3 regions of the Promicromonospora sp. NPDC052451 genome follow, and region 2 is predicted to be linked to each of the others. Evidence: predicted binding sites of a transcription regulator. Region 2 holds the regulator's gene; each other region holds the start of a gene.

Region 1 (7,704 bases), on a different contig from region 2:
TCCCGCCGTCGGTCGAGGAGAACGCGTACTGGCAGGCGCTGCACGAGCGGCTCGGGTTCGCCCTGACGATCGCCTTGACCCCGGCCGGTGACTACTCCGACCGGTTCCAGACCACGGTGGCCGGCGACCGGCTGCCGGACCTTTTCGAGATGTTCCCCGCCGACGTGCCCGGCCTGCCGAGCCTCCTGGAGGAGCGGGCGACCGACCTCACCGACCTGTTGTCGGGCGACGCGGTCAAGAAGTACCCGTTCCTGGCGAACATCCCCACCGAGAGCTGGCAGTCCTGCGTCTACAACGGCAAGATCTTCGCCGTGCCGGTGCCCCGCGGGCCCGCCCAGAGCGGCGTGTTCTACGCCCGCCAGGACTGGTTCGACGCCGAGGGCATCGACCCGAACGTGAAGTCGGCCGAGGAGTTCTACGACCTGTGCAAGGAGCTCTCCGGCGGCAACACCTGGGCGCTCGGGCGCGTGCCGCTGGGGCACCTGCGCCAGATGTACGAGATCCCGAACGGCTGGTCCGAGGACGGCGGCAAGCTGACCAGCGCGAACCTGCACGAGCGTCAGCAGGAGGCGCTGGAGCTCGGCCGGCGCCTGGTGGCCGACGGCTTCGTGCACCCGGACGGCGTCCCGGCCACCCAGCCGCAGCGCAAGACGTGGCTCGTCAACGGCACCATCCGGATGCTCGACGACACGTTCAGCGCCTGGCCGGACTTCTCGAACTACCCGATCGACGACCAGTTCCAGCTCTCGGTCGCGCCCCCGCCGCTCGCCGAGGGCGGCGGGACGGCAGGCATCCACCTGGGCGCGCCGGTCCAGAACATCACGTCCATCAGCGCGAAGTCCGAGTCGCGCGTCGAGGCCCTGCTCGACGTGCTGAACTACCTGGCCGCCCCGTTCGGCTCCGAGGAGCACCTGTTCCGGACCTACGGTGTCGAGGGCGTGCACCACGAGCTCGACGGCACCGACCCGGTCCTCACGGAGAAGGGCCGCACCGAGATCCAGCTCGGCCTCAAGTACGTCGTCGAGGGCCCGTGGGTGAACTTCCAGGCGGGCGACCCCGACGTCGCGCAGGCGGAGCACGACGCCCAGGCCGCCGTCGTGCCGACGGCCGTGCGCAACCCGGTGCAAGGCCTCTTCAGCGACACGGCCAGCCGCAAGGGCGGCCAGCTCGGCGAGCGGCTCGTGTCCGCGGAGAACGACATCCTGGCCGGGCGCAAGCCCGTCAGCGACTGGTCGGCGGCCGCCGACGCGTGGGTGAGGGGCGGCGGCGACAAGATCCGCGACGAGTACGAGCAGGCCCTGGCGGACCGAAACGGCTGACACGCCGGATAGTGCGCTTCTACCCAGCGATTGCGCCCAAGAACCATCGGGTTTCCGGGCGTGATCGCTGGGTAGAAGCGCACTTTCGGGTGCTAGCGGGGACGGCCGCGGGGTACCGGACTGCCGCGTGCCGTCGGCGGCGTCGGGCGCGAGCCGCCGCCTCCGCACCGCCAGACGCAGGGTGCCGGGGGCGCTCGTCCGCGCTCCGCTCAGCCGCCGCCCGCTTGGCGTCGGCAGCCGGGACGCTGGGCGCCAGCGGCCGGCGCGGCGAGTGCTAGCTGCCCGGCCGCCGGGCGACGTAGAGGCGGTTGCCGTCCGGGCCAGTCCACTCCAGGCGGACGACGCCGGCCGCCGCCGCGTCGCCGACCCGCGCCGGGTCGGACCAGTAGCCCGCGGCCGGGTTGCGGAAGAAGGTCGCCCACGGCCGGCCGTGGTGATCGAGGAAGAAGTTGTTGTGGCCCGCGCCGACCCCGGCGGTCCAGCGCTCCGAGTAGGGCCCCTCGAACCGGTCGGCGACGGCGACGACGGCGTCGTACTGGTACTGGACGCGACCGGTCCCGGGCGGGTCGTACGCGTTGCGCGTGCTGCCGTCGGCGTTGGTCGAGGTGCGGTCCCACGCGGCGTGCACGAGGAAGTACCTGCCGCCGTACCGGAACACGTACGCGCCCTCCAGGTACGGCTCGGGCGTGTAGGGCGACTGCTGGAAGAGCGGCAGGTTCGTGGTGGGGACGATGTCCTCCATGTCGTCGCGGAACGGCGCGTACAGGTGGTTGTGCAGCACCAGCCAGGCGTCGTCGCCCTCGGTGTACATGCTGCCGTCGATGTGGTGGTACGCGCCGGGCGCGATGAACGACGGGCCGCCGATGAACGGGTCACCGAAGGGCTTGTGCACGTTGCCCTCGGCGAGCCGGTACGGGCCTTCGGGACCACCCTCGCTGATCAGCAGGAACGAGCCCACCTTGGTGGAGTGGTCGCCCATGCAGGCCACGATGTACCAGGTGCCGCGGAAGTAGTGCACCTCCGGGGCCCAGGCGTTGCCGCGCTTGCCGAACTGGCCGTGGTCGTCCCAGTACTCCTGCCACGGGGCGACGACGGTGCGGCCCGGCCGGTTCTCCCCGGCGAACTCCGGGGACCAGACCTTGCCCCGCTCGGCGTCCGGCCGGATGCCCGTGGTGTCGGCGAGGCGCCACGGACCGCGCAGCGACGGCGCCGTCCACAGGAAGATGCCGTCGTTCCACGGGCCGGCGGCCGGGAGCCCGGGTGAACGCGTGGTGCCGGTCGCGACGTAGACCGGCCGGCCGTCGACGACGAAGCAGTTGACGTAGGTGTCCCGGATCCAGACCCGCCCCAGCTCCTGGTCCCGGGGGCGCAGCTCCAACGGCAGGACGAAGGAGTTGTCGTCGCGCGGCCACAGGTCGGTGCGGGTGTCCGCGACGCCGTAGGGCTCGGGATCGGGCCAGTTGCGGGGGTAGCGGCCTCCCTGCGGCGCGGCGGGCGCCCCACCCCCGGCCGTCCCGCGCGCCTCGCTCCGCCCGGGCGCCGCCGCAGCCGTGACGGGGAGCGCGAGACCCGCCACGAGTGAGCCGGCGACTCCTGCGGCACCCGCCAGGACCGACCGCCGGTCGACGGGGAGCTCGTTCCCGAAGCCAGTCATCTGCACCGTCCTCCTTCCGCGCGCGGCACCGGCGCCGCGCGTCGGATCGGACGCTAACCAGTGAGATTTCGCCGCTCAAGACACGACAGAAAGGTTCCCGGGGAGCGGGACGGATGCCTGTGCGGCAGGTGCGGCCTCCGTCCCATCTACTCCATCGGTTGCTTCGGTCAACTCCCGTCGTAGGGTGAAAACGTGATCACTCGACAGCGCAAGACCTGGTCGTACGGAGTCGCGGCCGCCGCCCTGCTGCTCGCGACCACGGGCTGCTCGGGCACGTCCGCCGACGACAGCGCCACGTCAGGGACACCCACCGCGGAACCGTCGGTCACCACGTCGCCGCCGAGCACCACGGAGTCCCCGTCGGACGGCTCGCAGCCGACCGCCACCGACACTGCACCCGGCGGCACCCCGACGGCGTCGGACGGGGCGGGTGACGGCGCGGCCCCGGAGTCGACGCGCTGCCTGACGCCGGACCTCGCCGGGAGCCTCGCGCCGATCGAGGGTGGCGGGTCGGCCGGGCACTACGAGGTCGCGATCGTGCTGACCAACACGTCCGGCACCGACTGCGTGCTGCAGGGCTGGCCGGGCGCGTCCTTCGTCGGGGACGGCGACGGCACGCAGATCGGCGCAGCCGCGACCCTCGACCGGTCGAGCCCGCACGAGCCCGTGACGCTCGCCCCGGGGGACGCCGCGCACGCCGTCGTGCTCGTCTCGAACGCCGAGAACTACGGCGACGAGTGCCGACAGACGCCCGCGGACGGACTCCGCGTCTACCCGCCCGGGGAGACCCGATCGCTGTTCGTGCAGGACGACGAGCTGACGCTCGTGGGCTGCGCGAGCGCGGAGCAGGAGCTGCTGGAGGTGGGCGCGTTCCAGCCGGGTGAGTGATGGGTGGCCGGTGCTGGACGAACCGTGGCCCCTCGGAGAGGCGCGTTCCAGCCTGGCCGCCGGGCCGCGCCGGAGGAACCCTGACTCGCCTCGCAGTGCATCCCCGTGGTCTGCGGTGCGTCCGCGCCGGTGCGGGGTCATGCGGCTCGTGTCTCGGGCAGGCCGTCGATGGGTTCGGGTAGCCGGATGGGCTGCCCGTAGGTGTCGGTGAAGGCCCAACCGGTCTCGAGCAGGGTGGCCCCCGTGGCCCCGGTGGTGGGTTTGCCGGTCCAGTGCATGGCGATGCCTCGGGCATCGACGAGCTGGTGGTGGTACCAGCACAGCAGGGCGCTGTTGGCCACGCTGGTGGATCCGCCCTGGGCCCAGTGGGTGATGGCGTGGTGGACCTCGCACCGGGAGGGTGGTTGATCGCACCCGGGGTAGACACAGTGCCGGTCACGGGCGATCACGGCACGGCGCATCTGCCCGGTGACCGTGCGCTGGGCACGGCCCACGTCCAGTGCCGCACCGTCGGAGCCGAACACGATCCGGGTGATCGCACTGTCGCAGGCCAGGCGGCGCAGCAGGGCACGCGGGACCCGGTCACGGGACTCGGTGAACACCGCACCTCCGGCAAGACCCACACGTCCGGCGGTCGCCGCTCGGCCTGGCGTAGCCTGCCCGCAGGTGACGCACAGTCCTTCACGGGTGCGGGTGACCTGGGTGGCCAGCTCCGACCAGGACACCGTCACGTTCAGGTGCGGGCGCACCGCAGCCCCGGGCGAGGCCTGATCGGTGTCCAGTACCACCCGGGCCAGGTCCGCCAACCCGTGCGCACGCCGCTGCCCGGGGACCGGTCGTCTCCCACCGCCGGTACGCCCATCACCCCACCCAGCGCTGCCTGCACCAGAGCCCCGTGCTCGTCGGTCAGGAACCCCGCCACATGGAAACCACCCAGCGTCCTGGACAGGTCCAGGAACTCGCCCTGGGCTGCCTTGTCATCCAGGACGTCGTCCGTGTCCGGGTCGACCACGGTGGCGAACCGGCGTGCCACCACCCGGAACTGGTCCGCGTTCAACCCGTCCGCCTCACCCAGCACCACGGCTTCGCCCGTGACCACGGTTCCCTCAGAGACTGCGCCCTCCAGCACCCGCGTGATCAGGTCCCGCGTCCTGGACCCGTCCGGGTCGTCGACCGGGTCGGGGAAGTCCACCGGCACCGACTGCACGAACACCTCCGGTGTCGTGGGCTCACCCGTGCGGGTATCGATCAGCCACGCCAGCGCATCCCGCCGCGTCCCGCTCGTGGGTGCCGTCTCCGCCATCACCCGGGCATGATCCACGCCCAGCCGCCCCGCCAGCACCCGGTCGCGGGTCTCGGGCAGTGCCTGCTCCAACCGCCGCGCAACGGACACGTCCTTACGCGCCGTCGAAGCCGACACACCCTCCCGCAGGCGTAGCCACGACGCGAACGTCCGCGACATCCCACCCGTACGCCACGACCCCTCCTCCTCGATCCGCGGCAGCACCACCCATCGGACACCCTCCAACCGGCCCACCGCCCGCCGCACCCGACCGTGCATCTCCACCAACCGCGACACGGCGGGAGCGCCCCATCCGTCAAGGACCCCCGGCGCCACCAGGCCGGCCAGATCCTCCACCGCCGCCTCGATCCGGTCCAGCACCCCCTCCAGAGAGCCGGCCGGGCACGCCTCCACGGACATGCCGACGCCGGCCGAACCGCCCGACATCCCACCCGCAGCCCCGCGCTCCACAGCCACAGGCGCGCCACCAGGGCCACCGCCCACAGCACCATCCGGAGCACCGCCCGGGATCGTCCCGCTCACCGACCACTCCACCTGGCACCACCCCCTTGCCCCGTCCGCCACTCTCTTCCGGAACCATCATCTCGAACATTCGTACGGAGCGCAGCGCGAATCCTGAATCTGTGGACAACCGCACCACACCCGGCCACCCGCACGCCGAGAGCCAGACATAGGCTCATCCCCCATGGACCACGAACCCATGCGCCGGGTGGCCGAGTTCCGCACGACGTTCGACGGCGAGGCCAGGACCGGACACCCCGACGTGGCGGAGCACCGGCGAACCCTCCTGGTCGAGGAAGCCGCCGAGGCGGCCGAAGCACTCACGGACCTGGCGGAGGCCCTCCGTTCCGGCGCGGACCCGGCCGCCGCCTACCGGGCGGTCGCCAAGGAGCTCGCCGACGTCCTCTACGTCACCTACGGTGCCGCGGACACGCTGGGCATCGATCTGCCGGCCGTCTTCGTCGAGGTACACCGGTCCAACATGAGCAAGATCGGCGACGACGGCCGCGTCCTGCGTCGGGCCGACGGGAAGGTGCTCAAGGGCCCGGGTTACGAGCCCCCGGTCCTCGACGACGTCGTCGAGTGGCCGCACTCCGCCGGCTCGTAGGCTCCGTGCGACCGGTCGGGGCCGGTCAGCCCGCCACCCGGTCGCTCCCCCGCAGGATCGACGTCATCTTCTTGCCGCGCGCGACCTCGTCCACCAGCTTGTCCATGTACCGGATCTGCTGCATCAACGGGTCCTCGATCTCCTCGACCCGGTACCCGCAGATCACACCCTTGATCAGGGCCGCGTTCGGGTTCATCGCGGGCGCCTCGGCGAAGAACGTCTCCAGGTCGACCCCGGTGTCGATCGCGGTGCGCAGCCCGGCGTCGTCGTACCCCGTGAGCCAGGTGATGACCTGGTCCAGCTCCTCCCGGCCACGGCCCTTCCGCTCCACCTTCTCCACGTAGAGCGGGTAGATGCTGGCGAAGCTCATGCTGAAGATCCGGTGTCGCGCCATGCCTCGACCATAACCGAGCCCACTGACAGCGGGCCTCGAGAAGCCTGATTGCGCCAGGCCCGCGGGCGTCAGCGCTCGCGCGCCCGCCGCCGACGACGCCGGGCCTCGGCGGCCTGGTCCTCGGCCGCATCGAGCTCGTCGTCGACGACGGCCAGCTCCGCGCGAGCCTCGTCGGCGGCGGCCCGTGCCTCGTCGAGCGACCGCCGTGCCGCGTCGCGCTCGGCGCCGAGCCGTTCGAGCTCCAGGTCGAGCCGCCGCACCTCCTCCTGCTCGCGCTCGACCGCCGTGTCCGCGGCGTGCAGCCGGTCCCGCACGCCGTCGCGGCGGTCCTCCAGCCGGTCCACCCGAGCGGCACTCTCCGCCACGGCTCGTTCGGCCTCGGCGAGATCCGCGGCGCCGTCCGCGTCCGTCTCGCCTGTGCCTGTCTCGCCACCGCCTGTCTCGCCACCGCCTGTCTCGCCACCGCCTGTCTCGCCACCGCCCGTCTCGCCACCGCCCGTCTCGCCACCGCCCGTCTCGCCACCGCCCGTCTCGCCATCACCCGGCCCGGCATGAACCGCACCGCCATCACCTGACCCAACACCACCCGACCCGCCGTCAGCAGACCCACCGCCACCCGGCCGCAGTGCGACCAGGTCGGCGTCCTCGCCCTGCTCGTCCACGATCCCGAACCCGACGTGCTGCAGCGCACGCGAGAGGCGGCCGGCCCGGACCGCCGCGGCGGCGTCGGGATCCATCACGGCCGCCGTCAGGGTCTCGGTGAGCCGGTCGAGCACGGCCGCCGAGACCGCCCGCCCGCGGACCTCGCCCGCCTCGCGCACCGCGCGGACCAGCGCCTCGGTCCGCTCGCGCCGCAGGTGGTCCAGTGCCCGGATCCGTCCGCGGTCCCGGTCCGCCGTCGCCGCCCGCAGCTCGTCGCCGAGAGTCGTGAGCGCCGCGACCTCCTCCGGCCTGTCCCGGACGACCTGGTTGACCACCCACGCGGCGACCGACGGCTTGGGCAGGCGCTTGATCCGCTCGGCGCCCAGGCGGTCGCCC
Region 2 (7,704 bases):
GGGAGGGCGACGAGGCCACGGCCACCGTGGACAACGACGCCACCGTCGCGGCCCTGGAGATGCTGCGGGACATGCGCTGGGAGGACAACTCCATGGGGTCGTCGTTCCTGTACGACTGGAGCACCATCAACCAGGACTTCGCCGCGGGCAAGATCGGCATGTACGTCTCGGGCGGCGCCAACTACCCCAACCTGTTCACGCAGAACCAGATGGACCCCGAGGAGTACGGCGTCACCGTGCTGCCCCTGGAGGGCGACGATGCCGGCACGCTCGGCGGCGGCACGCTCGCCGCGGTGAGCTCCGCGGCGTCCGAGGCCGAGCAGGCCGCGGCCGTGAAGTGGATCGACTTCTACTACATCTCCAAGCTGACCGACCAGGACGCCGCCGTGGCCGAGGCCGAGGTGGCCGCCGAGACCGACCAGCCCGTCGGTGCCCCCGCCCTGCCGATCTTCGACCGCGAGACCTACGAGGAGCAGCAGAGCTGGATCAAGGACCTGGTCAACGTGCCCCTGGAGAACTTCGCGCCCATGACGGAGCAGATGTTCGACCAGCCGGTCATCCCGGAGCCCGCCGTCGCGACCCAGGAGGTCTACGCGGCGCTCGACCCGGTGGTCCAGGCGGTGCTCACCGACGAGAACGCGGACATCGACGCGCTGCTCGCCGACGCCCAGGTGCAGGTCCAGAACCTGCTCGACCGCGCCTGAGACTGCGACGACCCAGATGACCACCCTGTCCAGCCCTCTGCGGGCGACGACGGCGGACACCCCGCCGTCGTCGCCCCGGCCCGGCCGGCGCGTCCGCCGCACGCCCCGGGACTGGCTGCGCGACGGCGGCCTGAGCACCCTGGTCATCGCCCTGCCGATGATCCTCGTGTTCGGCGTCTTCTCCTGGTTCCCGATCGGCCGCGCGCTGGTCATGAGCTTCCAGCAGACCAACCTCGTCACCGCGCCCGAGTTCGTGGGCCTGGAGAACTTCGTGTTCGTGCTCTCCGACCCGCTGCTGGGCAAGGCCGTGGCCAACACGCTCTGGTTCGCGCTGCTCGCGCTCGTGTTCGGCTACCCGGTGCCCCTGGCCGCCGCGGTGCTGATGAGCGAGGTCCGGCGGATGCGCGGCCTGTACTCGGCGCTGGCCTACCTGCCCGTGGTGGTGCCGCCCGTGGTGGCCGTGCTGCTGTGGAAGTTCTTCTACGACGCCTCGCCCACCGGGGTGTTCAACACCGTCGCGGGCTGGTTCGGCCTCGGGCCCTACCCGTGGCTGCAGGACGCCGGGACGGCCATGCCGTCGCTGGTCCTGGAGGCCACCTGGGCGGCCGCCGGAGGCACCGTCATCATCTACCTCGCCGCGCTGGTCGGCGTGCGCACCGAGCTCTACGAGGCGGCCGAGGTGGACGGCGCCGGCGTGTGGCGCAAGGTCTGGCACGTCACGCTGCCGCAGCTGCGCGGCGTCCTGTTCATCACGCTGATCCTCCAGGTGATCGGCACGTCCCAGGTGTTCCTGGAGCCGTTCCTGTTCACCGGCGGCGGTCCCAACAACGCCACCCTCACCGTCCTCATGCTGATCTACGACTACGCGTTCGGCAGCAGCCTCGGCGGCAACTACGGCGCTGCGACCGCCCTGAGCCTCATGCTCGCGGCCGTCCTGGCCGTGCTGTCGGCGGTCTACTTCCGCGTGACCCGACCCTGGAGCTCCTGAGATGGCAGTCGAGACCGAACGCGGCATCATCTCCGCCCACGACCGGCGACGGCCGAGCGTGCGGGCCACCCTCGGCGTGCTGCAGGGCGGCCTGCTGGCAGCGCTGCTGGTCGTGGGGCTCGGACCCATCCTGTGGCTCGCCAAGGCTGCCGTCACCCCCACGCAGGACACGCTGCGCGACCCGCTCGGGCTCTTCCCGAACGGGATCGACTGGGCCAACCTCGCCACCGCGTGGACCCGGGCCGAGATCGACCACTACTTCGCCAACACGCTGATCCTGGCGGTGGGGGCCTGGTTCTTCCAGCTCCTGGTGGCCACCACGGGTGGCTACGTCCTGTCGGTGCTGCGCCCGCGCTACGGCAACGTCATCCTGGGGCTCGTCCTGGCCACCCTGTTCGTGCCGTCCGTGGTGCTGCTCGTGCCGCTGTACCTGACCATCCTCGACGTGCCGCTCGTGCACGTCAGCCTGCTCAACACGTTCTGGGCGGTCTGGCTGCCCATGGGGGCCAGCGCGTTCAACGTGCTGCTGGTCAAACGGTTCTTCGACGGCCTGCCGCGTGAGGTCTTCGAGGCCGCCCGCGTGGACGGCGCCGGGCCGTTCCGGCTGCTGTGGAGCATCGTGCTGCCGATGTCGCGGCCCATCCTCGGCGTGGTCTCGGTGTTCGCCGTCATCGCGGCGTGGAAGGACTACCTCTGGCCCCTGCTCGTGCTGCCCGACCCGGGCAACCAGCCGCTGTCCGTGCGGCTGCCCGCCATCGCGCCCTACCTGGAGCTCGACGTGTTCCTGGCGGCGCTCGCGATCTCGACGGTGCTGCCCGTCGCGCTGTTCCTGGCGTTCCAGCGGCTGTTCCTCAGCGGTGCCGGGCTGGGGGGCGCCGTGAAGGGGTGAGCCTGTGGACGAGGCGGGGTGGATGTCACCGCCCCCGCCTAGGATCGAGTGCGTGACCAGCCTTCCCGACGCACCCGCCGACAGTACCGCCACGCAGGACGTGCCCGACGTCGAGGAGCTCCTCGATCTCGCGGTCGGGGAGCTCGGCGGCGGGCGCAGAGAAGGGCAGCACCGCATGGCGGTCGCGGTCGGCGAGGCGATCGAGAAGGGTGAGCACCTGCTGGTCCAGGCGGGTACCGGAACGGGCAAGTCGCTCGGCTACCTGGTGCCCGCCGTACGGCACGCCGTGGCGGCGCAGAGCAAGGTCATCGTCTCCACGGCCACCCTCGCGCTCCAGCGGCAGGTCATCACGCGTGACCTGCCGCTCGTGGCGAAAGCGGTGGCACCGCTGCTGCCGCGCGAGCCGCGCATCGCGCTGCTCAAGGGGTGGCACAACTACCTGTGCGTGCACAAGGTGGGCGGCGGCTACCCCGCCGACGAGCCGACGCTGTTCGACCTGCCGGGCGGGGAGGAGCATCCCCGGGCGGAGGACGCACCGGGCGGTCAGGCACCCCGTGGCCGGCGCCGGGACGACGGCGCCACGCTCGCCGACCACGTGCGGCGCCTGCACGAGTGGGCGGGCGAGACCGACACCGGCGACCGCGACGACCTCGTGCCCGGCGTGCCGGACCGGGCCTGGCGCCAGGTGTCCGTCACGGCCATGGAGTGCCTGGGCGGCAAGTGCCCCATGCTCGCCGAGTGCTTTCCCGACAAGGCGCGCGCCGCGGCCCGGGAGGCGGACGTGGTGGTCACCAACCACGCGATGCTCGGCATCGCGGCCACCGGCAGCCCGGGAGTGCTCCCGGAGCACGACGTGGTCGTGGTCGACGAGGCGCACGAGCTCACCGACCGCGTCACCTCGTCCGCCACGGTGGACCTGTCCATGGCGTCGGTCGAGAACGCGGCGCGGCTCGCCCGCCGCAACGCCGGGACCAGCACCGAGGCCCTGGACAAGGCCGCACAGGATCTCGGCACGCTCCTGGTGACGGCACCCGCCGAACGCTTCCCCCAGGGTCTGCCGGACGACCTGCGCACGGCGGTGGCCGCGGTGCGCGACGCCGCGCGCGAGGTGCTGAGCGCCCTCAAACCGGACGCCGCGGGCGCCAAGGGCAAGGACGCCGGCCAGCCCGATCCCGGCCTGAAGATGGCGCAGGGCGCCATGCTCCAGCTGTTCGAGACGGCCGAGCGGATGGCCGCCCAGGACACGACGTCCGACGTCCTGTGGTGCTCGCGCCCGGACAACGGCTGGGGCGGCTTCGGCGACAACGTGACCCGCCTGCACGCTGCCCCGCTGCACGTGGCGGGCCTGATCCGTACCCACCTGCTGGGGGAGTCGACCGGCGTGTTCACGTCGGCCACCCTGGCCCTGGGCGGCACGTTCGACGCGGTGGCCGGCACGCTCGGGCTCAAGGGCGAGGACGCGCCGCCGTGGCACGGGTTCGATGCGGGCAGCCCGTTCGACTACCCGCGGCAGGGCATCCTGTACATCGCCCGGCACCTGCCGGCGCCGGGCCGGGAACCCACCACGGAGGCGCAGCTCGACGAGATCGCGGAGCTCATCACGGCGGCGGGGGGTCGCACGCTCGGTCTGTTCTCGTCGCGGCGCGCGGCGAACGCGGCGGCGGAGGCGATGCGGGAGCGGCTCGACGTGCCGATCCTGGCGCAGGGGGACGACCAGCTGCCCACGCTGGTGCGCGAGTTCGCGCAGGACCCGGCGACGTGCCTGTTCGGCACGCTGTCCCTGTGGCAGGGCGTCGACGTGCCGGGCCCGTCGTGCCAGCTCGTGCTCATCGACCGCATCCCGTTCCCGCGCCCCGACGACCCGGTCAAGGCGGCCCGCGCCCGCGCCGTGGAGCAGGCGGGCGGCAACGGGTTCATGGCGGTCTCGGCCCAGCATGCGGCGCTGCTGCTCGCGCAGGGTGCGGGGCGCCTCGTACGGAGCACGGAGGACCGGGGCGTGGTGGCGGTGCTCGACCCGCGGCTCGCCACCGCGCGCTACGCGTCGTTCCTCACCCGGTCGATGCCCGGGTTCTGGCCCACGACCGATCCGGCGCTCGTCCGCGCCGCGCTGGCCAGGCTGGACACCTAACCTAGGCGCATGGCAGCCATCTCGGACGTCCCAGCCGACCGAACCCCCGCAGCCCGGACCACGAAGCTCGCGATCGTCGGGGCGGGGGCGGTCGGCTCCACACTGGCCTTCGCCGCGCTCACCCGTGGCTCGGCGCGCACCATCGCGCTGCACGACGTGAACCGGGCCAAGGTCGAGGCCGAGGTGCTCGACCTGCGGCACGGGCTCATGTTCACCTCCCAGGCCCACGTGATCGGCTCGGACGACGTGGCCGTCTGCGCGGACGCGGACGTCGTGGTCGTCACGGCCGGGGCGAAGCAGAAGCCGGGGCAGACCCGGCTCGACCTCGCCGAGGGAACGATCGGCCTGATGCGCCAGATCCTGCCGCCACTGGTGGAGGTCGCGCCCGACGCGACCTACCTGATGGTGACCAACCCCGTGGACGTGGTCACGTACGCGGCACTCCAGATCTCGGGACTGCCCCGCGAGCAGATGTTCGGCAGCGGCACCGTGCTCGACTCGTCGCGGCTGCGGGCGGGGCTCGCCGAACGCTGCGGGGTGGCGGTCGCCAACGTGCACGCGTACATCGCGGGGGAGCACGGAGACTCGGAGATCGCGCTGTGGAGCTCCGCCTCGATCGGCGGGGTACCGCTGCTGGAGTGGGAGCCCCTGGCCGGCCACCCGCCGCTGGACGCCGCGGTGCGGGCCGAGGTGCACCGTGAGGTCGTGGACTCGGCCTACCGGATCATCGCGGGCAAGGGTGCCACCAACTACGCCGTCGGCCTCGCAGCCACCCGGATCATCGAGGCGGTGCTCAAGGACGAGGGCCGGATCATGCCGGTGTCGTCCCTGCTGGACGACTACCACGGGATCGGCGACGTGTGCCTGTCGGTTCCCTCGCTCGTGGACCGCCGCGGGGTCGCGGGCACGGTGCGCGTGCCGCTGTCGGACGAGGAGCTGACGGGACTGCGGGCGTCCGCCGAGAGCGTGCGCGGGGTGCTGCGGCGCTTCGGGTTCTGAGCCTGGCCGCGCACCGCCGGTGATGGCGGAGCGCCCGCCCGCGACCCGGTGGCTTCGACCGCGGGGGTCGAACCGGTCGGATCGCGGACGGGCGCTCTGCGCTCCGCCGCGGGCGCCTAGAGGCTGCGCAGCACCGCGACGACGCGGCCCAGGATCTGCGCCTCGTCACCCGGGATGGGCTCGTAGGCCGGGTTCTGCGGCAGCAGGAACACGTGGCCGCCGGCCTGCTTGAACGTCTTGACCGTGGCCTCACCGTCGATCATGGCGGCGACGATCTCGCCCTGCTCGGCCACGTTCTGCCGACGCACCACGACCCAGTCCCCGTCGCAGATCGCGGCGTCGACCATCGAGTCGCCCGCGACCTTGAGGAGGAACAGCTCACCGTCGCCCACGAGCTGGCGGGGGAGCGGGAAGACGTCCTCGACGACCTGCTCGGCGAGGATCGGGCCACCGGCCGCGATGCGGCCGACGAGCGGCACGTACGACGGCGGCGGGGTGCCGGCGTCGTCCGGCACCGAGCTGCCCCAGTGGATCTGGCCGCTGCGCCGCGGCTCGGGCCAGTGGATCTCCCCGCGCGAGGGCTTGTCCACCTGCTCGGCGAGCGGCTCGACGAGCTCCATGGCGCGCGGCCGGTTGGGGTCGCGGCGCAGGAAGCCCTTCTTCTCCAGCATCTGGAGCTGGTGCTTGACGCTGGACGGGCTCGCGAGGCCGACGGCCTCACCGATCTCACGCATCGACGGCGGGTAGCCGCGCGTCTCGAAGGACTGCCGGATCGTGTCGAGCACGAGGCGCTGGCGCTCGGTGAGGCGGTCTGTCGGCGAGATCGCGTGCACGTCGGCGACCGCCTCGTCGCCCGGCGCGTCCAGCGTGGCGACGCCGGAGAGCGCCGTGTCGACGGCTCTCGTGTCGCTGGTCTCGTCCCGTCCCGTCATACCCGTGCCCCTCCCGTTCCGACAAATGTTCTCCTCTGCGGGACCCACTCTAGGTCACAAAGCGGCTCGGCTCAAACGAATGTTCGAGCGTGTCTCGACACGGCCGGTGTCTCGTGCTACACAATGGTACGTGCGTTCGACGAACGCGTGTATGGCGGACAGAGGTTCGACTCGCTCTTCGAGGAGGGGCCATGGGGGACGTGATCCCGTTGCGGCAGTACACCCCGGCGTACACCGAGACCTACGCGCCGGTGCGGCCGATCGGGCCGGTCGTGGTCCGGCCCCACGCGCAGGCGCCGTCGCGCACGGTCGCGGAGCGGCTCGGCCTGGCCGGGCTGCGGATCACGCGGCGCGGCCGCGTGGTGCTCGTGCTGCTGGCCATGCTGCTCGTGGCGCCGATGGCCACCTGGGGTGCCACGGCGGTGGCCAGCGCGCCGGGTGAACCCGTCGAGGTGCGGGTGCACGCGGTCCAGCCGGGGGAGACCCTCTGGGGATACGCGCAGGAGGTGGTCCGGCCGGGCGAGGACGTCCGGGACGCGGTGGCTCGGCTCCAGGAGCTGAACGAGATGTCGTCCGGTAGCGTCCGGGTGGGTCAGCTCCTTCTTCTTCCCGAGGAGTGACCCGGGGACACGGTTCGCCGTCAAATGTTGCGGCGATGTTGCATGGCGGTGGTTTGCCCGCTTACGGTCGGGGCGCGACCGGAGGTCTCCGGTCCGTGGTCGACCACGCAGGAGTGAGCATGCACTGCCCGTTCTGTCGCCACGCTGACTCGCGCGTGGTGGACTCACGGACCGCCGACGACGGCCTGTCGATCAGGCGCCGGCGGCAGTGCCCGAACTGCAACCGGCGGTTCACGACGGTCGAGACCGCCAGCCTGTCGGTGGTGAAGCGGTCGGGGGCCACCGAGCCCTTCAGCCGCGACAAGGTGGCGGCGGGCGTGCGCAAGGCCTGCCAGGGCCGTCCCGTCAGCGACGACGACCTCGCGATCCTGGCCCAGCGCGTCGAGGAGACCCTGCGGAGCAACGGCAGCGCGGAGATCGACGCCTACGAGGTGGGCCTCGCCA
Region 3 (7,704 bases), on a different contig from region 2:
CGCCAGGGCGTGCGTCACGACGGCGACGCCGAGCCCGAAGCGCTGAGCCACGGAGGTTGCGCCGAAGGGACCGTGCGTACGGGCGTGCCGGCGCAGCAGATCGCCGAGCGGGTCCGGTACGGGCTCGGTGAACGTCTCCGGCACGCCGACAGGCAGCGCCACGCCGAGCGCGTCGCGCAGCCGGCCTGCGTCCTCCGCGACCGCCCACTGCTCCTCGCCGGCGAACCGGACGCGGATCACACGCCGGGAGGCCTCCAGCTCCTCGAGCCAGCTCCCCACGGCGTGCCGCGCGTCCTCCTGGGTACGGGCCGCCAGGGCGTCCACCGGGTGCGGTCCGGTGCGGCGCAGCAGGTCCCAGAGCCCCTCGGCGTCGCGGGCCTGCCGGTCGGGTGCGAGCCTGGCCAGCTCCGCCTCGGTGCGCTCGACGGCGCCCGGGTCCAGCAGGTCCGCCAGGTCGGCGGTGCCCTGCTCGCCCAGCAGCTCGGCCAGGAGCTCCGGGTCCAGGGACAGCGCGGCCGCGCGGCGCTCCGCCAGCGGCGCGTCGCCGTCGTACAGGAACTGGGCGGTGTAGCCGAACAGGAGCGACTGCGCGAAGGGCGACGGTGTGGCCGTGGTGACCTCGACGACCCGGACACCGCCGGAGGCGATGTCGCGCATCAGGCCGGCCAGGGCGGCGACGTCGAAGTCGTCCTGGAGGCACTCGCGGGCCGCCTCCAGCACGATCGGGAAGTCGGGGAACTGGCTGGCCACCTCCAGGAGCTGTGCCGACCGCTGCCGCTGCTGCCAGAGCGGCTGCCGCCGGTCCGGGCGGCGCCGGGGCAGGAGCAGCGCGCGGGCGGCGGCCTCACGGAACCGCGCGGCGAACATCACCGACGACCCGAGCTCGTCGCGCACGGAGCCGAGCACCTCGTCCGGGTCCAGGAGCAGGTCCTCGAGCGTGATCCGGCCGGACACGTGCCGCGCGTGCGGTGCGCCGTCCGGGTAGCCGTCGTCGTCCGGGGCGGCCGGAGCACCGCCCGTATCCCACGGGTCGCCGTCCGGCCCGCCGTCCCAGCCGCCGCCCGTGTCGGGCAGCCGGAGCACGATGCCGTCGTCGGAGTGCATGGCTGCCACGTCCAGGCCGAAGCGCGCCCGCAGGCGGGCGGAGATCACCAGCGCCCAGGGTGCGTGCACGCGCGCGCCCAGCGGCGAGTGGATCACCACGCGCCAGTCGCCGAGCTCGTCACGGAACCGTTCCACCACCACGGTCCGGTCGTCGGGTACGCGACCCGTGCCGAGCCGCTGCTCGGCCAGGTACGCGGCGAGGTTGTCGGCGGCCCAGTCGTCCAGCCCGGCGGCGCGCAGATGGGCGCGACCGGCGGCCGGGTCGGCGGCGAGGGCGGCGTCGGCCTCCCGGACGAAGGCGCCGACCGCGCGCCCGAGCTCCGCGGGCCGGCCGGGCGCGTCGCCCTTCCAGAACGGCAGCCTGCCTGGTAGGCCGGGCGCGGGGGTGACCAGCACGCGGTCGGTGGTGATCTCCTCGATGCGCCACGTGCTGGACCCGAGCGTGAACGTGTCGCCCACGCGGGACTCGTAGACCATCTCCTCGTCCAGCTCGCCGACCCGCTTGCCGCCCCGCGCACGGGCGGCGCCGCCGGTCACGCTGTCGGCGAGCACGTCGTCGGGAGTGCCGCCGGTGGGGCCCTCGGTGGCCAGGAACACGCCGTAGGCGCCCTTGTCGGGGATGGTGCCGCCGCTCGTCGCCGCCAGGCGCAGCGCGCCAGGACGGCCGCGCAGCATGCCGGTGGCGCGGTCCCACGTGATCCGCGCACGCAGCTCCGCGAAGTCCTCGCTCGGATAGCGCCCCGCGAGCATGTCGAGCACGGCACGCCACGTGGCGTCGCCGAGGTGCGTGAACGGTGCGGCACGGCGCACGAGGGCGAGCAGGTCGGCCTCGGCCCAGTCGTCGACGGCGAGCGCGGCGACCACCTGCTGTGCCAGCACGTCGAGCGGGTTGGCGGGCACGTGCAGGTGCTCGATCTCGCCCGCGCGCATCCGCTCCGCGATGACGGTGGCGGGCACCAGGTCGCCCCGGAACATCGGGAAGACCACACCCCGGGAGACCGCGCCGACCTGGTGCCCGGCGCGCCCGATCCGCTGCAGGCCGCTCGCCACCGACGGCGGGGCACCGACCTGGACCACGAGGTCGACCGCGCCCATGTCGATGCCGAGCTCCAGGGACGACGTCGCGACGACGGCGGGCAGCCGGCCCTCCTTGAGCTCCGTCTCGGTACGTGTGCGCTCCGCACGGCTCATCGAGCCGTGGTGGGCACGGGCCAGGACGGTGTCCTGGTCCTGGCCGTCCTGACCCTGCGCGCCCTGACCCGGTCCGCCCTGTCCAGGGACCGCCTCGGGCAGGCCGCGCCGACCGGGGGCGGGCCGGGGGATCCCGGCCGCCGTGCCGGACTGACCCGGGACGAGCGCGGCCCAGGTGCTGGCCGGGTCGGCGACCTCCAGGCCCTGCCGCTGCGCCCACACCTCGTTCATGCGGGCCGTGAGCCGTTCGGCGCCCCGGCGGTTGTTCGTGAAGACGATGGTGGAGGTGTGGTCCGCGACGAGGTCGACCACCCGCTCCTCGACGTGCGGCCAGACGGAGGCCCGACGCAGCGGGCGGGTGGCCTCGCCCGAGAGGTCGATCTCGTCGTCGCCGGAGCCCGGGTGCCCGTCGTCCCGGGCGCCGGCCGGTTCGGGCGCGGGGGCGCTGTCGAGGTCGGCGAGGTCCGGCACGGGCACGACGACGTCGATGGCCCACTCCTTGCGCGACGGTGGCTGCACGACGACCACCTCGCGGGCGCCGTCGCCGTTCCGTCCGCCCGCGAGGAACCGGGCGACCGCGTCCACCGGCCGCACCGTGGCCGACAGGCCGATGCGCTGGGCCGGCCGGTCCAGCAGCGCGTCGAGACGCTCCAGGCTGAGGGCGAGGTGCGCCCCTCGCTTGGTACCGGCGACGGCGTGGATCTCGTCGAGCACCACCGTCTCGACGCCGGCGAGCCCGGCGCGGGCCGACGACGTCAGCACGAGGAAGAGCGACTCCGGGGTGGTGACGAGGATGTCCGGCGGGCGGGTCGCGAACGCACGCCGCTCGTTCGCGGGCGTGTCTCCCGTGCGCATGCCCACGGTGACGTCGGGCACCTCGATGCCCTCGCGGGCTGCGGCCTGGCGGATCCCGGTGAGCGGGGAGCGGAGGTTGCGCTGCACGTCGGCGGCCAGGGCCTTCAGGGGCGACACGTACAGCACGCGGCAGCGGCGGGTGCGCTCGGCCGGCGGGGGCGCGGACATGATCCGGTCGATCGACCAGAGGAACGCCGCGAGCGTCTTGCCCGAACCGGTCGGCGCGACCACGAGGGCGTGCCGGTCGGCCGCGACGGCGTCCCACGCACCGGCCTGGGCTGCGGTGGGCTGCGCGAACGCGCCCGTGAACCAGGTACGGGTGGCGGGGCCGAAACGGGAGAGCGGGTCGTCGGGCGTGGACATGGACCCATTCTGTCCCCGACCACCGACACACACCCTGACCTGGTGCCCGGCCGTGGAGGAGGCCGGTTGCCGTGGTGCGCCCCCGGGGACGTAGGGTTGACGGGTGCGCGAACGGGATTTCTGGCAGCTGGTCGACGAGGTCTTCGGTCCCGCGTACGGGCGCGCCCTGGCGCGCGAGCAGGTCCTTCCCGCGCTGGACGGCCGGACCCCGGTGGCGGCCCTGGAGGACGGGGACGAGCCCCGTGACGTGTGGCACGCCCTGTGCGACGCGCTCGACGTGCCCGACGCCGAGCGCTGGGGCACCGACAAGTTCCGCCAGGCTCCGCCGCCCCGGCGCTGACCTGACGCGGGCGGTGACGACTGCGGTCCTCGTGCAGGACCGCGCCGTGACGGGCCGCGCGACACGCCCGCGTGTCGCGCCTTGCCTCGAACACGCGTTCGGCTAGACTTCGACCACAGGCACGGATTTCGGAACGTCGTCCACAGGCGGCGGCCGGAGCAGGCGTCCGTGTCAGTGGTTCCGCGTACGGTCGGCAACGACGTACCGAGCCATCCACGCCGGCGCACAGAGCGCCCTGAAGACGAAGGTGTTGCACATGCCCGCACCAGCAGATCGCGAGAAGGCCCTCGAAGCGGCCCTCGCCCAGATCGACCGCAACTTTGGCAAGGGTTCGGTCATGCGCCTCGGCGACGAGACGCGCGCCCCGATCGAGGTGATCCCGACCGGCTCGATCGCCCTCGACGTGGCGCTCGGTATCGGAGGACTGCCCCGTGGGCGCATCGTCGAGGTGTACGGTCCGGAGTCCTCCGGCAAGACGACCATCGCGCTGCACGCGGTGGCCAACGCCCAGCGTCAGGGCGGCATCGCCGCGTTCATCGACGCCGAGCACGCGCTGGACCCCGAGTACGCCAAGAAGCTCGGCGTCGACACCGACGCCCTCCTGGTCTCGCAGCCGGACACCGGTGAGCAGGCGCTGGAGATCACGGACATGCTGATCCGCTCCGGTGCCCTCGACATCATCGTGGTCGACTCGGTGGCCGCACTGACGCCCAAGGCCGAGATCGAGGGCGAGATGGGTGACAGCCACGTGGGTCTCCAGGCCCGCCTGATGTCCCAGGCCCTGCGCAAGATCACCGGTGCGCTCAGCGCGTCCGGCACCACGGCGATCTTCATCAACCAGCTCCGCGAGAAGATCGGTGTGTTCTTCGGCTCGCCCGAGACCACGACCGGTGGCAAGGCGCTCAAGTTCTACGCCTCGGTGCGACTCGACATCCGCCGCATCGAGACTCTCAAGGAGGGTACGGACGCGGTCGGTAACCGCACCCGTGTGAAGGTCGTCAAGAACAAGATGGCCCCGCCGTTCAAGCAGGCCGAGTTCGACATCCTGTACGGCGTGGGCATCTCCCGCGAGGGCGGCCTCATCGACATGGGTGTGGAGCACGGCTTCGTGCGCAAGTCGGGCTCGTGGTTCACCTACGAGGGCGACCAGCTCGGGCAGGGCAAGGAGAACGCGCGGTCCTTCCTGCGCGACAACCCGGACCTCGCCAACGACATCGAGAAGCGCGTCAAGGAGAAGCTGGGCGTGGGCCCGAAGGTCGACGCCCCGGCGGACGCGAGCCCGGCGGCCCCGGCCACGGACACGACGTCGGTCACGGGCACCGTCGCCGCGGCGAGCTCGTCCACCCGGACGACCGCCACGGCCAAGGCCACGAAGTCGACCGCGACGCGTGCGAAGGCCACCAAGCCGGCTGCGACGAAGACCGCGGCCAAGGCGGAGGCGGCCGCCGAGAAGGCACCGTTCTGACGTGCAGTACGGTGATCCAGCGGACGGTCCCGGCGTGGGGAAGCGTCGGGGCCGTCCCGCTGCCCGGGACGGGGACCGTCCGGGCGGTCGAGCAGGCGGTCGCGACCGTCGCGGCGGCGCCGACCGGGCGCCCCGGCTGACCGTCGCGGAACGCCTGGAGGCCGGCGAGATCAGCCGGGACGACGCCGTCGAGAAGGCCCGTGAGGTCGTCCTCCGGATCCTGACGGCGGCGCAGAAGTCCCGCCGCGAGCTCGAGCAGTCCCTGGCCCGCAAGGGCTACCCGGAGGACGTCGTGGCCCAGGTGCTCGACCGGTTCGGCGAGGTGGGCCTGGTGGACGACGCGACCTACGCCGAGACGATCGTCCGCACCCGGCATGCCGAACGCGGTCTGGCCCGGCGCGGTATCGCCGCCGAGCTGCGGCGGCGGGGGATCGACGAGGACACGGCGACCGTGGCCCTGGACCAGCTCGATCCGGACGACGAGCGCGCCGCGGGTGCACGAGCAGCCGCCAAGCTCGTCACTCGCACACGCAGCCTGGACCGACAGGTTCGGGTGCGCCGGGCCGTCGGCTCGCTGGCCCGCAAGGGGTACCCGCCCGGCCTGGCGTTCGAGCTGGTCCGTGACGCGCTGGCCGCGGAGGGCGAGGAGACGGACGACCTCGGCTACGCCGAGGACTGACGACGGCCGAGGACTGACGGCCGAGGACTGACGGCCGGGACGTACGAGGGGGCCGGGCGGGCCGGCAGCCGAAGGCTGCGGACCCGCCCGGCCCCCTCGTCTCCTCCCCGAGGTGTTCCGGGACCTGTCAGATGTTCCCGTGCCCGCCGGCGGCATCCGCCACCGCGGTCGGGTTGCCGATACCCGGCCCGGCATCCGTGGACCCGGACGTGCGGCTCGACAGCAGGCCGGACAGCTTGTGGGCCACGACGGTCAGCAGCCAGTTCACGAGGATGAACACCACGGCCACGAGGGCGAGCACCTGCAGCGGGTTGCCGTCGCCGGAGGAGACGATCTGACCGCTCCGGAGCAGCTCGCTGAAGCCGATGATCGACCCGAGCGCGGAGTCCTTCAGGACGACCACCACCTGCGAGACCATGGCCGGAAGCATCGCCACGAGGGCCTGCGGGAGCTGGATCGAGCGCAGGGTCTGTCCCCGCGTGAGACCGATCGCGAGCCCGGCCTCGCCCTGGCCGTTCGGCAGGTTCCCCACACCGGACCGCACCAGCTCGGCGATGACGGAGCCGTTGTAGAGGATGAGCGCCACGACGACGGCGACGAACGCCTTGTCGGCCACGCCGGGCAGCAGCTGACCGAAGAGCCCGTAGAAGAACACCATCATGAGCAGCACGGGCACGGCGCGCAGGAACTCCACGACCACCCCGCTCACCCAGCGCACGGCGGTGATGTGCGACAGGCGGCCCATGCCGAAGACGAGGCCGAACACGACGGCGCCGACGATCGCGTAGGCCGCGGCGCGCAGCGTGTTCATCAGCCCGGGGAGCAGGTAGAACTCCCACGTGCGGGCCGAGAAGGCCGGCCCCCACAGGTCCCAGGACAGCTGCCCCTTGGCGGCGAGCTCGCTCAGCAACCACGCGATCAGCCCGATCGCGGCGAGGACGCCGAGCACGTTCCCGCCGAGGATCCAGGTCCGGGCGCGGGGTCCCGGTGCGTCGAAGAGGACCGAGGAGCTCATCGCTTCACCGCCAGACGGTTGGACAGCCAGGTGGTCAGCAGACCGATGGGGATCACCAGGATCACGTAGCCGATGGCGAACAACCCGAAGATCTCCCAGCGGTAGTTGGCGTTGAACTCGATCATCGTCTTCATCGTGGAGGCGGTCTCCCAGGAGACCGAGGCCGCGGCGGCGACCGTCGAGTTCTTCAGCAGCGCGATGAGCGTGTTGCCCAGCGGCGCGATGGCGCCGCGGAACGCCTGCGGCAGGATGATGAGGCGCGCGGCCGGCAGGAACGACAGCCCGATCGCCCGGGCGGCCTCGGCCTGCCCGAGGGGCACCGTGTTCACCCCGGAGCGGATCGCCTCGCACACGAACGCGGCGTGGTAGACCGACAGGCCGACCACGGCGAACCGGAAGAAGTTCGCGTTGAAGTCGTCGGCCAGGCTGACCTGGAGCTGCGTCCACACCGCCAGGACCAGGAAGGTCATGATGATGGTCAGCGGCGTGTTGCGGAAGATGTTCACGTACGCGGTGCCGAACCACTGCAGCGAGGCGATCGGCGAGATCCGCATCAGTGCGAGCACGGTGCCGATCACCAGGGCGAACAGAGCGCCCCAGAACGTCAGCTGGATGTTGGTCCAGAACGCCCCCAGGACGTCGTACCGCTCCAGGAGCGAGCCGAGCCCGGACAGATAGTCGTTCACGGGTCA

Evidence for each region. The regulator LexA, encoded in region 2, represses DNA repair genes until DNA is damaged. The targets are predictions, from matches to a motif close to TCGAACANNTGTTCGA.
Region 1: a site for LexA is predicted at 5,749-5,764, ahead of ACIG47_RS16410 (DUF222 domain-containing protein). Genes of this name have one in related genera too.
Region 3: a site for LexA is predicted at 3,940-3,955, ahead of recA (recombinase RecA). Genes of this name have one in related genera too.

The regions. Positions count from the first base shown of each region.
Region 1 is NZ_JBIUAP010000008.1:240,243-247,946, reverse strand. It holds gene ACIG47_RS16430 (hypothetical protein) at 1-1,319, shown strand, start outside; gene ACIG47_RS16425 (family 43 glycosylhydrolase) at 1,594-2,973, opposite strand; gene ACIG47_RS16420 (DUF4232 domain-containing protein) at 3,166-3,861, shown strand; gene ACIG47_RS16415 (DUF222 domain-containing protein) at 3,999-4,649, opposite strand; gene ACIG47_RS16410 (DUF222 domain-containing protein) at 4,595-5,620, opposite strand; gene ACIG47_RS16405 (hypothetical protein) at 5,850-6,272, shown strand; gene ACIG47_RS16400 (DUF2200 domain-containing protein) at 6,298-6,666, opposite strand; gene ACIG47_RS16395 (hypothetical protein) at 6,735-7,704, opposite strand, start outside.
Region 2 is NZ_JBIUAP010000010.1:10,671-18,374, forward strand. It holds gene ACIG47_RS17760 (ABC transporter substrate-binding protein) at 1-704, shown strand, start outside; gene ACIG47_RS17765 (carbohydrate ABC transporter permease) at 721-1,692, shown strand; gene ACIG47_RS17770 (carbohydrate ABC transporter permease) at 1,694-2,581, shown strand; gene ACIG47_RS17775 (ATP-dependent DNA helicase) at 2,604-4,709, shown strand; gene ACIG47_RS17780 (L-lactate dehydrogenase) at 4,719-5,708, shown strand; gene lexA (transcriptional repressor LexA) at 5,825-6,640, opposite strand; gene ACIG47_RS17790 (LysM peptidoglycan-binding domain-containing protein) at 6,832-7,260, shown strand; gene nrdR (transcriptional regulator NrdR) at 7,380-7,704, shown strand, end outside.
Region 3 is NZ_JBIUAP010000014.1:160,255-167,958, forward strand. It holds gene ACIG47_RS22050 (DEAD/DEAH box helicase) at 1-3,513, opposite strand, end outside; gene ACIG47_RS22055 (DUF3046 domain-containing protein) at 3,617-3,853, shown strand; gene recA (recombinase RecA) at 4,110-5,318, shown strand; gene ACIG47_RS22065 (regulatory protein RecX) at 5,353-5,997, shown strand; gene ACIG47_RS22070 (amino acid ABC transporter permease) at 6,125-7,012, opposite strand; gene ACIG47_RS22075 (amino acid ABC transporter permease) at 7,009-7,698, opposite strand.